Pleurocapsa sp. PCC 7327: one gene and its partner. Each later gene encodes a partner of the first gene's protein in a complex. Links are inferred from orthologs where the notes say so. Each region holds a gene or a part of one and is shown on either strand. Other genes may lie near its edges.

Region 1 (8,434 bases):
GAGACATAATCCTTACGCAGAGGCCAGCCCACCCAATCTTCCGGCATCAAAATTCGCTTGAGATTCGGGTGTCCCTCATAGACAATGCCATACATATCGTAGCTTTCGCGTTCTTGCCAGTCGGCTCCTTTCCAAATCCAGTATACCGAAGGCACCCTAGGATTATCTCGCGGCAGAAAGACTTTTAGTCGAACTTCTTCAGGGCGATCGGCATCGTCACTGACCTTGATAAGATGATAAAAACTAACTAACTCTTTTCCGGGACCGAGATCGTAAGCGCCTTGGCACTGGAGATAGTTAAATCCGTAGGCATAGAGCGCGGTAGCAATAGGAATGAGAAACTCTGGCTCTACCTTGATTAGCTCGACTCCTAAATGATCTACCTCAAGCGCTGTATTCTCGAAGCCATTTTCCGTCAGCCAGCTAGAGATCTTACCCGCCTGGACAATTGCAGAGGCTTCTGGTGCTTCACCTGTCGGCTTATCTGACTGAGTTTCTTCAGCCACGGTTAACTTCCTCCTTTTGTTTCTGTGACGCTGCTAGAGCGGGTGGAACTGGCATTCCCATCGCTTCGGTCAACTCCAGCGGTGGCATTTCGCGAGTTCCAGCCCGGAGATATTTACCCGTCAGAATTGGCTCTACTACCTTCATACTGTGGGTAGTGCTATAGTAGCGATGGGTTTGCTGTGTTACCGCTGCTCTATCTTGAATCGAATCATTGGCAATTTTTTTGCGCAGCTTGATAATCGCGTCGATAATTGCTTCCGGACGAGGCGGGCAGCCAGGAATATAAACATCAACCGGAATCAGCTTATCGACTCCTCTGACTGCCGTCGTCGAGTCAACGCTAAACATTCCGCCCGTGATAGTGCAAGCTCCCATGGCGATGACATATTTCGGTTCTGGCATCTCTTCGTAGAGGCGAACCAGCGCTGGTGCCATTTTCATGGTAATCGTGCCTGCGGTGATAATCAAATCTGCTTGTCGGGGACTAGAACGGGGAACTAAACCAAAGCGGTCAAAATCAAACCGTGCGCCAATCAAGGCAGCAAATTCAATAAAACAACAGGCGGTTCCGTACAGTAAGGGCCAGAGGCTGGACAATCGCGCCCAGTTGTAGAGATCGTCTACAGTGGTTAAAATGACATTTTCCGACAGATCTTGCGTGACCTGAGTGCGATTAATTGGATTGAGGATTTTTTCTTTTTGCTGCTGCTCTAGGGCAGCTTCGTTGGTAGTTAAATTAGGACTCATAGTTTTCGATCGCTGTATCAAATAAGTGCTGGTAACGATTTCAGGATTCAGTTAACGGAACCAGCGAGTTAACCGATTACCGAACACCGAACTCCGGCTAAGACCATTCTAGAGCGCCTTTTCTCCAAGCATAGACAAGAGCGACGACCAGAATGGCAATAAAAATGAGCGCTTCGACGAAAGCGAGCAGTCCGAGACGATTAAAGGCAACTGCCCAAGGATATAAAAACACGGTTTCTACGTCAAAGACGACGAAAACCAGAGCAAACATGTAATAGCGAATATTGAACTGAATCCAAGCTCCTCCGATGGGTTCCATTCCAGATTCGTAGGTGGTACGTCGTTCTGGACCGCCACCGCTAGGTCGTAAAAGTTTTGACGCTGTTAGAGCTAGGATAGGAACTAGGCTGCAAGCTAGTAGGAAACCAAGTAAATATTCATACCCAGAAAGGACAAACACTGCGACCTTAATACTCCTCTTAACAAATAACCCTCAGCCGAGAAGACCTGCGTTATTTTTGTTACAGTTACCTATTATAAAGGTTTCGTTAAAGTTTCTTCTCTCAGAGAGTTTATCAAAGAAGTTATTAGCAATATAAAACCGTCTAATCCTCTGGTAACGATCCTTGCAACTGGAAGCTTGAAGGAGTTGGAAAAGCTTTCGACGATGGCTCGAAAAAAAGCTTAAAAGAGGCAGGGGATTGAAAAATATTTTTAGACATGAGTTCTAAATAGGGCAGTGGCGCTTTGGCATCATTACTGCTGACCGTAGTACTGTAAGGTTTGAGGCGTTGGGGCGATCTGCTCGTTCGTTCCGGTTCTTGTTTGACGATTCCTAGCGCTTGTGCCGTTTGAATCTGCCGCTCTAAATTCTGAGTTGAGGAGACTAGATTGCCCAGTCCGTTAACCAAGTTGCGCAGATTGTCTCGGAATGCCGGATCGCCAGTGAGATCGTCTAGGTCTGAAGTAATTTTCTGGGCATTTTCAAAGGTGGCTCTAGCCGAGTCCAAGGTGCGCTGCAATGTTAGGGCATTGGCAGGATCGTTGAGCATCCCAGAAAGTTCTCGCAGATTGGTTGATGTTGCGGCTGCATTAGCTACTAACGTTTCTAAGTTCTGTACGATTTTTTGAGTGTCAGAAGTAGCCAGTCCCGTATTTACCTGTTCTACCAACTTTTGTAGCTCTTGACTGGTGCGATCGATATTATTGAGGGTTGCGCTTAGATTGGTTCGATTCTCTTCGATCAAACTGTTCAAACTGTTTGCCAGTTCAGAAGTATTATTGAGCGTCCTCTGTAAAGTGCTGCGATTTTCTGCGAGTAAACTATTGGCGTTGTCGATAAACTGAGTTGTTTCATTGGCTGTTTTCGTCAGTGCCTCAGTTGTATCGGAAACGCCTTGAATTTCTCTGTTAACCGTCACAGACAAACGGGCTAAAACATCGCTTAGTTTGGCAATACGCTCGGCAGCTACAGAAGCGCTTTGGGCAGCACCAGTAATACTGTTAAAGAATTTTGGATCGGTATAAAGTTCGCTTAGACGAGCAAGATTTTCGAAAAGCTGAACGCCGGGATCGCCCTTGAGGCGATCGCCTTCACAAATAATTGCTTGGGAATTACAATCGGGACTAAGCGGATTGAAAGCCTGAGTATCCGAGGGAAGCGCTCCCAGGGGAGTGATGTCTACCGATGCTTCGCCGATTAATCCGTAGCGATTGGTTTGGATTCTCACCTGGCGGGGAAGAATGACGTTAGCCGAGGAAATTTCTAGAACGACATCAACATTCTTCAGCCCGGGGTTCATGGCAGCAATTTTGCCCACTGTCACGCCTCGATAGCGAACGGGAGCGCCGATTTGCAGACCGCTAACGTCACTAAATTCAGCGATGAATTGGTAGTTCCGTTGACCGAATCCCCCACCCCGCAGCCAAATAGCCAGTCCGCCAAATAATACTAATCCCAACAGGGCAAATAATCCAACCGTGCCTTCTCGAACCGTTCGCGATCGCAGCATCTGTATTCCTCACTTTGTCTCAACATCAAAGGTTTTATGACTACACTAGCTCAATCGATGACTTTGATCGGACCGCGAACGCTAGCGCTAAAAAATTGCCGTACCATGGGGTGATCGGTGGTATCGATTTCCCCACAGCTTCCTTGCCATTGAATTTTCCCGTCATAGAGAAACACAATGCGATCGGCGGTGCGGCGAATCGTACTCTGCTGATGTGTCACCATCACGTAGGTATCGCATCCTCCCGGACTGCGTTGCAGGTGACGGACTAAATCTTCGATAACGGTTGAAGCAATGGGATCGAGACCTGCGGTAGGTTCGTCGTAGAGGAGAACTTCGGGGTTATCCTGAGGGTTTTCGGGATTGGACATAATTGCCCTAGCAAAGCTTACTCGTTTGCGCATCCCGCCAGACAGTTCGGCAGGGTAGCGATCGCCAATGCCGCGTAACCCCACCACTTCGAGTTTTTCCTCGACCAGTTCCCGAATTTTCTCGCCAGGGAGCTTGGAGTGTTGATAGAGAAAAAAACCAACGTTCTCTTCGACGGTTAGGGAATCGAATAAGGCTGCCTGCTGAAACACCAAAGAGATGCGGAGACTATCCTCTTCATCTTCGATTAATCCTAGCCGCCGTTTGCCCTTGATATAGATTTCGCCCGAATCGATGGGAATCAAGCCAGCGATCGCCCGTAGGACTGTCGACTTGCCCGTTCCAGAAGGACCGATAATAACCAGTGCTTCCCCTCGATAGATACTCAAGTCTATGTGGTCAAGAATCACCTTGTCGCCAAACGACTTGCAAACCCCTCTCAGTTCGATCAAAGGCTCTTGTGTCATGTGTCTTGAGTTAGCAGTCCTTAGTCAAGCATAGCGAATGACTAGAGACTAATAACTATAACCGATGGCTAGTTTTCTTCTGACACTTCCAAACCGAATACCCGATTGAAGGCTTTTTCGACTTTATAGCCGGATTCGATCGACTCCAGGGGGTCTTTGCGCAGTCGGTGCCGCAGAGCCAAGGTAATTACCCGACGAATATCGTCTACCGTCACGGTCGTGCGCCCTTCAAAGGCTGCTAGGGCTTTAGCGGCGCGATTGGTGACGATATCTCCTCTCAAGCCATCGACATCGAGAGCGGAACAAACTTCGGAAATTTTAATGCGCAAATCGTAATCGATTTCGACTTGGGGCAGAAGTTTTTGAGCGTTAATAATCTTCTCTTGCAGCGCTTCTTGTTCGGGTTGGTATTTTTCGCAGAATTTTTGGGGATTGCTGTCAAATTCGGAGCGCTGCTCGACGATTTGCACTCTCAGCGCGGGTTCTTTGACGGTGTGAATTTCGGCGTGCATGCCAAAGCGATCGAGCAACTGAGGTCGCAATTCTCCTTCTTCTGGGTTGCCGGAACCTACCAGCACGAAACGGGCGGGGTGGCGAATGGAAATTCCTTCTCGTTCGACGGTATTCCAACCGCTAGCGGCAGAATCCAATAAAACGTCTACGAGGTGATCGTCGAGCAAGTTGACTTCATCGACGTAGAGAATGCCTCGATTAGCTTTTGCCAGCAGTCCGGGTTCAAAGGCTTTCACCCCTTCGGAGAGGGCTTTTTCAATGTCGATCGTGCCGCAAACTCTATCTTCAGTGGCTCCTAGAGGCAAGTCAACCATGGGAACTTTCTTTTTGACAATTTGTAGGGGAATTTGTTTCTCTAGTTGCTCCCGAACGCGATCGCTCATTAGATCGGGATCGTAGGGATCGGAATTGAAGGGATCGTCGGCGACGACTTCAATTTCTGGCAATAAATCGGCTAAGGCCCGAATTGTCGTCGATTTGCCAGTGCCGCGATCGCCCATAATCATTACCCCGCCAATTTTCGGATCGATTACATTGAGGATGAGAGCGAGTTTCATTTCTTCTTGACCTACAATCGCGGTGAAGGGGAAAATTACGCGACGAGTCTTTGGAGGTGCTTGGAGGGTTGCAGTCATATCTGGTTTAGTTGTGTCAGTTGAAATTTATACGAAAAATTTGTTCGATGAGAGCAATTCTTTTAGTCAGTGTCTCTCATTGTGCCATAGGACTCATCGGGTCATTCGATTTTGGATCAAAGGATTCTGGATCAAAGGATTGACCCTACGAATAAATCCGCTTGCTCTGTGACATCCAGGAATTATTGTTCAAAAGTGCAAGGTACTTCGTCAAAATTGAGATTCAAAATTTTTGAACCGCTCTCTGCCTTATGTTCGGTTAGACTCAGATCCGATCTCGCACCTTTGGCATCAACGCCTAGAACTAAAGTTCTAGGCTCAAAGCTCAACTCGATTAAAATCGACTCAAATTCCTATCGGGTCTTCTTTAGAGGACTTTTTCGCTCGACCAGGAAATTAATGACAACAGCAGTTGTTGAGAATGGTGCAAGATCTCAGGCGTTAGAAGAACTTTCTCGCTCTAATTCGCGCTGGCGCAATGTCAACAAAGCTTTTGCTCTTTGCTTGAAAGTTTTTACTTCCTGGTCATTGGGTTGCACCTTTTGCCATGCTTCTCGCTGCATTAAACGTTGACACCAATCTTTAATATTGGGGGAATTACTCAGATCGATTCCTAGTTTCGTTAATGGCTAAAAACTCTGGTTGGAATTTGTCGCCGTTTAAGTTGACTAGTACCGATTCAAAGGGAATGTTTTTTTCTAGTAGCACTATCCAGACGCGACGAGCGATCGGGGAAATAGGATTGTAGTAAAATTTCAGCATCAATAATTTTTCCTTGTTAGTTGATGGTTAATAGTTAGTCGTTAGTCATTAAGAGAAAATATCCATATTTTTAATAACGACTAACTACTTACGGAATTAAAATTAATTTGCCAATATGTTCGCCCTTTTCCATTGCTTGATTAGCGTGACGAACGTCGCAGAGTGAAAATTTGGCAGCAATAGGTAACTTATATGTCCCATTGACAAGACATTCTAAAACATGTTGATAGGCGATTTGCTCTCGTTCGCTGCCAGAAAGTTCGTTAATTAACCAACCGCGAATCGCCGCAGCTTTACGAATTAAAGGACTAACGTCTACGACATCCGGTTTGCCTAACAACCCATAAATCCAAATTGTGCCTCCATTGGCTATCAGGCGGATTTCTTGGTTGAGGAATTCTCCGGCAGCAACGGGATCGAAAATGACATCGGGTCCTTTCCCGGCAGTTAAGTGCTTGACTTCTCGCCACCATTGGGAATTGCGCGTTACGATTAAATGGTCGAACCGGACTTCGGGCATAGCTTGTAGTTTCTCGACTTTATCCGGACTGGTGGTCGTCCCGATCGCAATGCCACCATAGTGCTTGACTACCTGAGAAGCTGCGATCGCAACGCTACTACTGGCTGCTGGAATGAGAACGCTTTGTCCGGGTTGTAGTTGCTGCCTCCAAATTAAGCAACCCCAAGCGGTTAGATAGGGATACCAAATAGCGCCCAGGATCTCATCAGAAATTTCGTCAGGAGCAGGGATAGTTTTATCGGCAGCAATGAGGTAATGAGATTGATAAGTGCCTTTGCCGATGCCTTTAGACGCAGGCGCATCTAAAGTCAGGATAACGCGCTGACCGACATGGCGATCCGTAACGAGATCGCCAATGGCTTCGATGTAACCGCCTCCTTCTATTCCTGGCGTAAAGGGTGGCGCGCCAGAAATCAAGCGATATTCGCCTCGCCGTGCCATCAAATCGGCGTGATTCATACCAATGCTGGTCAGTCGCACGATAACTTGGTTGCTATCAGGAGTGAGCTCGGGTTCTTCGACGATTGAAAGTTGGTCGCTACCGCCAAAGGCATTGACTACGACTTTGTACATAAAAAGCCTTCAATAACAGAGATGTTACACCGATTAAAATAAACCTCTTGCATAAGTAGATTTAGTCTCAACTAGAGCTTGGGAATGAATTTCCCAAGCTAACAGCCCTAGTTTACTTAAGTAGACTTACACTATAAGTCAAGAAATTCATTTCTTGGCGGATCGGGAATTTTTGCAGGAGGTCTAATGGATTTGCTGTAGGCGGCGCCTAGTAAGAAGTACTCTGGTTCGGATGGGAAAGGCAATTTCAACTTCAAGAGGACTTTTCCGTGTCTGAAGTTCTTGCATATTCTATTTTTCCTAGTTATTTTTTCAGACCGAACATTTGGTTTTGCGTGAAAAAAATTTGTCGGGATTGAACGTAGAGGGTTAAAGGAGGTTTTCGACGTAATTGGCTCATGTGTAAAATATGTGCAGGAGAAGTAATGTCAGCATGCTATGGAATTTCCCCTGAACGATTTGCTCAATCGAGACAAATGCAGGCAGTGGATTTTGGAGCATTTTCATCCGGATGGCTTGAGCTGTCCCAACTGTAAAGCTGGGGTGGAACAAGCCCGAAGATTTAGAACCACGCATCGCTCTCAGTTGAGAGTTTATCGCTGTCGTGTGTGCGACCACACTTACAACCTCTACAGTGGCACGTTACTAGCGCAACATCACCTGAGACCTGAACGGGTTGTGTTGTTGTTGCGAGGCATCCTCAAGGGAGAGTCCACTAAAAGCTTGGCAGGAGAATTACAGTTAAATTACAAAACGGTGTTAACCTTACCTCATCAACTGCAAGCTCGTGCCGAGCAGTTACAATCGCAGGAACCCGTACCTGACACTCGAACTGAAACCGATGAGATGTTTCAGAAGGCGGGGAAAAAGGAGAGCAGCATCTTGACCCGTTTGACCCACCTCGACGACGAGCGAACAAACGACGAGGTAAAGGCACCTAGGATCATGACCGACCACCAGTGGTTGGAACGGTTGGACGAAACAGTGGGCAAGTCCGATTGCGAGTAGTGAGGAACACTACAGGTGAAATACTGGTTAATCATGTGCATCAATTCACAGTAATTGAGAGTCAGCTCTTCACTGACGAATCAGCCAGTTATAATCACGTCATTCGTCCTCATGCTACTGTTTGTCATAGTCAGCATGAATGGGCAAGGGATGATGAGGGAGATGGGCTTCGAGAAGTTCATGTCAACACAGTTGAAGGGATGTGGACAGATATGAGGAATTTCTTGAGCTCCTTTAAGGGTGTTCACCAAGAGCGCCTGAGTGGTTATGTTGCTATTTTTGAGTTCAAGGGAAACCTCAAACGCATCTGCCCTGCCTTCA
Region 2 (5,460 bases), 270 kb from region 1 along the record:
GCCTATTTCCTGATCTTCCTCGCCATTCTAGTGCGTTGGACGGTTCCCCGCGTTCGCATCGACCAACTCCTCAATTTAGGTTGGAAGTTTCTCCTGCCAGTTTCTCTAGCCAATTTACTTTTGACGGCTGCCCTCAAACTCGCCTTTCCCTTTGCGTTTGGAGGGTAGATAGAGAATCAGTGACCAATGACAAAGGACAAACGATATGTTCAACCAAATCCTCAAACAAGTCCAGGCATACGCCAAAGAAAGCGTGCAAGCAGCAAAATACATCGGCGAAGGGCTTTCTGTCACTTTCGACCACATGCGTCGCCGCCCTGTAACCGTTCAGTATCCCTATGAGAAACTGATTCCTTCAGAACGCTTTCGCGGTAGAATCCACTTTGAATTCGACAAGTGCATCTCCTGCGAAGTCTGTGTCCGAGTTTGCCCGATCAACCTTCCCGTAGTAGATTGGGAATTCGACAAGAGCGTCAAGAAGAAAAAGCTCAAGCACTACAGCATCGATTTTGGCGTTTGTATCTTCTGCGGCAACTGCGTGGAATACTGCCCCACCAATTGCCTCTCTATGACAGAAGAATATGAACTCGCTTCCTACGATCGCCACGAACTCAACTACGATAACGTGGCTCTCGGACGCTTGCCATATAAAGTTACCCAAGATCCGATGGTAACTCCTCTACGAGAGTTGGCATATCTGCCTAAAGGAGTCCTCGAACCTCACGATTTACCTTCGGGAAGTCAAAGACCTGGCAAGCGCCCAGAGGAAATCGTTAAAGAGATGGAATCTAACAAAGAAGGTGTGAGTTAATCGTAGATTTGTTGTTGGTTAGGGGTTAGTTCCAGACGCGAAATTTTAGCTCTATATAGCCCAATAACCAACAACAATCGTTCCTACTAAGGAGAATAAAAGACTGTGAATCTAGCTGAAGGCGTTCAAATTGTTTCATTTGGTCTGTTGTCTGTGATGATGCTTGGCGCTGCCTTGGGTGTAGTGCTTTTATCCAATATCGTCTATTCAGCCTTTTTATTAGCAGGCGTATTCATTAGCATTGCTGGTATCTATATCCTACTCAATGCTGATTTTGTAGCAGCCGCACAAATTTTAATCTATGTCGGCGCTATTAACGTGCTGATTATCTTTGCTATCATGCTGGTCAACAAGCGCGAAGAGTTTATTGCCGTCCCCAGACGTTGGATTCGCCAGGGAGCAACGGCGCTAGTTTGTCTTGGTTTATTTGCGCTGCTGGCGACGATGGTGTTAGTGACTCCTTGGTCGATAGCTGGCACTTCGTCTGCTGCGGTTGAAAGTACGATCGTAGAAATTGGCAAACATTTCTTCAGCGACTTCTTATTGCCCTTTGAGCTGGCTTCGGTGTTGTTGTTGATGGCAATGGTCGGCGCAATTATTCTCGCCCGTCGCGATATAATTCCAGAACCTCAAGAACCCACGACAACCCCTTTAACATTACCCGAACGTCCCCGCGAAGTAGCTTCATTAGGTAGCAAGTCTTCGGAATTATAAATGATGAATTCTCAAAGAAGACTGACGAAGTATCGATAACCATTGAAAGAGGATTTATGCAACTGCAACTGGAATATTGTTTGCTATTGGCTGCTGCGCTTTTCTGTATCGGGATTTATGGTTTGATTACCAGCCGAAATGCAGTACGAGTTCTTATGTCCATCGAGTTGCTGCTCAATTCAGTGAATCTGAATTTGATGGGCTTCTCTAATTTCTTAGATCCTACAGGAATCAAGGGTCAAGTTTTTACTATCTTTGTGATTACGGTCGCCGCAGCAGAAGCAGCAGTCGGTTTGGCAATTGTACTTGCGATTTATCGCAACCGCGAGACGATCGACATGGAGCAATTTAATCTACTCAAGTGGTAAGAGAAAGGTAAAGGGTAGAAGGAAAAAGACAAAAGTAAAATTTTTTCCTTTTCACTTTTTCCTGATAAAAAATACCGCCAACTTTTGGTAAAGAGGCGGTTTTTTTGTTGCTCGATGGTGTTAAAGCAATTAATTTAAAAGGCAATAAACTCTACAGAGAAGAGCCTAAACCAGCGTAGGCACCGTAGAAGAAAAGACCTACAACAGCAATGACACCCAAACCAGCTATAGTGGCAACAACCCACAGCGGAATACGTCCTTCTGCAAACATAATTTTAACCTCCTATTTTTCTCCGATTGAAACTTCAATTATTATCCAATAATTAGTTGAAGAAATAACTGGAGAATAGGATACCAAGGACTGCAATCAGTAACAAACCCAAGTATAGAGAAGTCCGATTAAGCTCTACTGGTTGTCTGTTGGGATTTGGATTTCTCTCCATGACTTTCTCCTATCTTTGGATAAATTGCATAGCGGCGATCGCGCCTAAAAAGAATACAGTGGGAACGGCCAGAGTATGAACGGCTAGCCATCTCACCGTAAAAATCGGATAAGAAACAGGTTGATTGGTAGGAGTCCGACTTGTCATAATTTCCATCCTTGTTTTATAACTACTTAATTATTAAACTGCTCGATTTCCTGCTTGGCTTTAAAGCGATCGGTGATGATTGGTAATTCTTGACGCTCTTGCGTAAAATACTCATCGGGACGGGGTGTTCCGAAAACATCATAGGCTAGTCCCGTTTGGACGAATAACCAACCCGCAATAAACAACATCGGGATGGTGATGCTGTGAATTACCCAGTAACGAACGCTAGTAATAATGTCCGAAAACGGACGCTCTCCAGTGCTACCAGACATTTAAATTTCTCCTCCTATTGTTATCGTTTCAATTCTATAGTTTATACGATCCAAAACCGCCGATCGTGCTAACAGCTATAGCCTAATTTTAAGCTGTTTCTGCTGGCGGCTCATATCTAAGTAAAACACCTTTTTGACCCAGAATAAATCCTTTCTCAGGGGTCACAAAGACGATTTTGTAAAGGTTAGAGGGAGTATCCTCTATTTCTCTATCTTTTTGCCAAGTTTTCCCATTATCAAAGCTTACCAGCACATTGCCGCTACCGCCACTCACCCAAATTTCTTCGGGGGTTCTGTAGGCTAAATCCAATAAGCCCCAACTGGTTGAGGGTTCAGGATAGATAACTTCTCCCCATTCCTCGTCTTGACCGTCAGTGCTAGCGAACTGAATTTGACCGCCGCGAGCAAGCAACCACAGCCGTCCGTCCTCGCTATATCCCATTGTCTGCAATCTGCGAGAAGAGGTGCGATTGTGAGGAGTCCATTCCGTTTGTCCCGGTTCCCAAGTTGAATAGAAGTTTCCTCTGGCGGAAACAGCAACATATTTACCGTCAGCAGAGCGAGCAATCGTCCGGGCGACCCCCACCGCACCTTCGACTAAAGCTTGCCAGGTACGACCGCCATTGCTAGTTTTATAAATCGCTCCCAGGTCTGTCACCATTTCTGCCATTTTAGAACCCAGTGCAACAATACCATTTGGCGCACCCGGTAACTTTTCGCTTAGGGGAATACGCGACCAAGACTGACCGCCGTCCTCGGTGTGCAGCAAAATAGAGGGTTTTCCAGTAATCCAGCCTTCTTGTCCGTTAAAGCTGACGGCTGTAAAGCTGGCTTTTTCTTCTCCCAAGTCTAGTTTTTTCTCTTGCCAGGTTTTGCCTCCATCAGTTGTTTCAAACAGGGCTGCCTGAGAACCGACCAACCAGCCATGATTTGGGTCGTCGGTAAAAGCTAGATCGGCAAAAGTCGATTCGGTTTCTAACTGGATAACTGACCAGGGATTGTAACTGGTAGAGGGAACGGTACTACAACTGATACAAAATAAGGAAAACGCAATTAATATGAAGATTTGTTTCAGCTTTCTCATGAATATGTTCATATTCTTAGTCGATAACAGCTAGGAATCGATTTATCGGTTTCTCCCCGGCTAAAATTGTTCGGTAAGATTGCATTTAATGCGAAAAATAGGGATATCAATTAAAGGGAGTTGGCAGCGATGCTTGGTTCGAGCCTAATTTAAACCGTATAGGCTTAAGAAAAATAAGAAGGCTAGGGCTAGTCCTCCGAAGATCAAAATATTTTTTTGTCCTGGAGTCAAACGGTTAACACCAAAACCGTAATTGAGATTTTCTTGGAATCCAGAGGGAGCATTTCTGGCTCCAATGTTGACAAAGGCAGAACGGCTTGCCCCACAGACCGGACAGCGCCAATCGACGGGCAATTCCTCAAATGGCGTTCCGGCAGGAGTGTTACTTTTACTATCTCCCTTATCTGGCTCGTAAACGTAGCCGCAAGCACGGCATTCATAGCTTGCTAGAGCTTGCTCTGCCAGCGTTTTCTCTACAGGTCGATCGCTCATTGCTAGTACTAAGCAAATCTTAAAATGTCTGTAACAAATTATCGCATATAATCTAACTTTCTTATCTTACTAGGGATTGGTCAGTTGTCCTTCGTCATTGGTCATAGGTCATTGGGAATTAGTGAGTAGTTAGTAGGGGCGGATCAATCTCAAAACGCTAGCGATTTCCCAACAGTTATTGTTAAAAACCCGCCCGTACAGTGGTTAGTGGTTAATTGTCTCCCAGTCTCCCCGTCTCCTTGCCTCACTCCTCAAACAAACCGCTAAGGCGCTCTACCTCATTCTGAGCTATGTAAATCGGCGCTCCTGCCAGAATTCCAGTCACGTTGCGGAATGGTCTGCCAATATGCATGCCTCGGTTGTCGATCGCAAACTCGCGAATATCCTTATCGTGCATCGAGCCGCGCATTTTTAGTACTGTAATGCCCCGGCGCATTTCTCCGTACATTTCCACGTAACGCAGCAGGATAATCGAGTCAGTAATAGTAGAAATGTGTGCCTCTGTAATCGAAGAACCGCCTAAAAGCGTCGGGGTGGTGGACGTAAACAGTCCGCCAATTTCTTTCTGTTTGATAAATGAAGTCAGACCAATAATAAATTCCCGAAAGCTTTTGAGGGTGGAAACCCTCTCCAATGCCGAGAGACTGTCTACTGAAACGCGATTGGGTTTAAATTCTTCGATGATCTCCTTCATGGCGATTAAATGATTTTCCAGGGTAGTCGTTTCGGGATAGCGACAGACAACTTTCAACTTGCCTTCGCGTTCCATCCGCTCGAAATCGACACCCCAACCGATCGCGTTTCTAAACAATTGCTCTCGGCTTTCCTCAAAAGCAAAAATGAGACACCTTTCCGCACTGTTGGCACCACCTGCCATAAATTCTGTCACCATCAGGGTTTTCCCTGTCCCCGTCGCTCCTGAGACGAGGATGATCGAGTCGCGGAAAAATCCGCCGCCGCACATTCTATCCAATTCTTCGCTACCGGAAGTAATACGGATGTTGGATGATTTCTGTTCGAGTTCGATTGCCGCTAGCGGAATGATCGTAATTCCCCGGTTGCGAATCACGGTAAAAGGAAATTCCCCCTTTTGGTGGTCGGTTCCCCGATACTTAAGAATTTCGATAGT

Evidence for each region.
Region 2: the proteins of ndhC (region 1) and PLE7327_RS04350 are in contact, whole or in part, in a cryo-EM structure (PDB 7NYH), measured with the Escherichia coli proteins. The link is inferred for Pleurocapsa sp. PCC 7327 from one-to-one orthologs.

What each region holds. Positions count from the first base shown.
Region 1 is NC_019689.1:1,245,260-1,253,693, forward strand. Bases 34-2,987 are described here. They hold ndhC (photosynthetic/respiratory NAD(P)H-quinone oxidoreductase subunit C), read right to left. Parts: upstream 1,715-2,987; coding sequence 1,352-1,714; downstream 34-1,351. Other genes in these bases: PLE7327_RS05575 (NAD(P)H-quinone oxidoreductase subunit J), read right to left, coding at 34-506; ndhK (photosynthetic/respiratory NAD(P)H-quinone oxidoreductase subunit K), read right to left, coding at 499-1,254; PLE7327_RS05590 (MlaD family protein), read right to left, coding at 1,860-2,987. Also shown: more of PLE7327_RS05575, read right to left, coding at 1-33; more of PLE7327_RS05590, read right to left, coding at 2,988-3,266; PLE7327_RS05595 (ABC transporter ATP-binding protein), read right to left, coding at 3,317-4,102; bchI (magnesium chelatase ATPase subunit I), read right to left, coding at 4,171-5,250; PLE7327_RS24740 (hypothetical protein), read left to right, coding at 5,650-5,823; PLE7327_RS05605 (zinc-binding dehydrogenase), read right to left, coding at 6,101-7,105; PLE7327_RS05610 (hypothetical protein), read left to right, coding at 7,544-8,113; PLE7327_RS26380 (transposase), read left to right, coding at 8,065-8,434. UniProt on the Escherichia coli protein: NDH-1 shuttles electrons from NADH, via FMN and iron-sulfur (Fe-S) centers, to quinones in the respiratory chain. The immediate electron acceptor for the enzyme in this species is believed to be ubiquinone.
Region 2 is NC_019689.1:972,883-978,342, forward strand. The notes cover bases 1-2,720. They hold PLE7327_RS04350 (NADH-quinone oxidoreductase subunit J), read left to right. Parts: upstream 1-916; coding sequence 917-1,525; downstream 1,526-2,720. Other genes in these bases: nuoH (NADH-quinone oxidoreductase subunit NuoH), read left to right, coding at 1-168; ndhI (NAD(P)H-quinone oxidoreductase subunit I), read left to right, coding at 206-811; nuoK (NADH-quinone oxidoreductase subunit NuoK), read left to right, coding at 1,582-1,893; PLE7327_RS04360 (photosystem II reaction center protein J), read right to left, coding at 2,045-2,164; PLE7327_RS23130 (photosystem II reaction center protein L), read right to left, coding at 2,217-2,336. Outside these bases: more of psbE, read right to left, coding at 2,721-2,755; PLE7327_RS04375 (photosynthesis system II assembly factor Ycf48), read right to left, coding at 2,844-3,839; PLE7327_RS04380 (rubredoxin), read right to left, coding at 3,984-4,331; circadian clock protein KaiC, read right to left, coding at 4,576-5,460. UniProt on the Escherichia coli protein: NDH-1 shuttles electrons from NADH, via FMN and iron-sulfur (Fe-S) centers, to quinones in the respiratory chain. The immediate electron acceptor for the enzyme in this species is believed to be ubiquinone.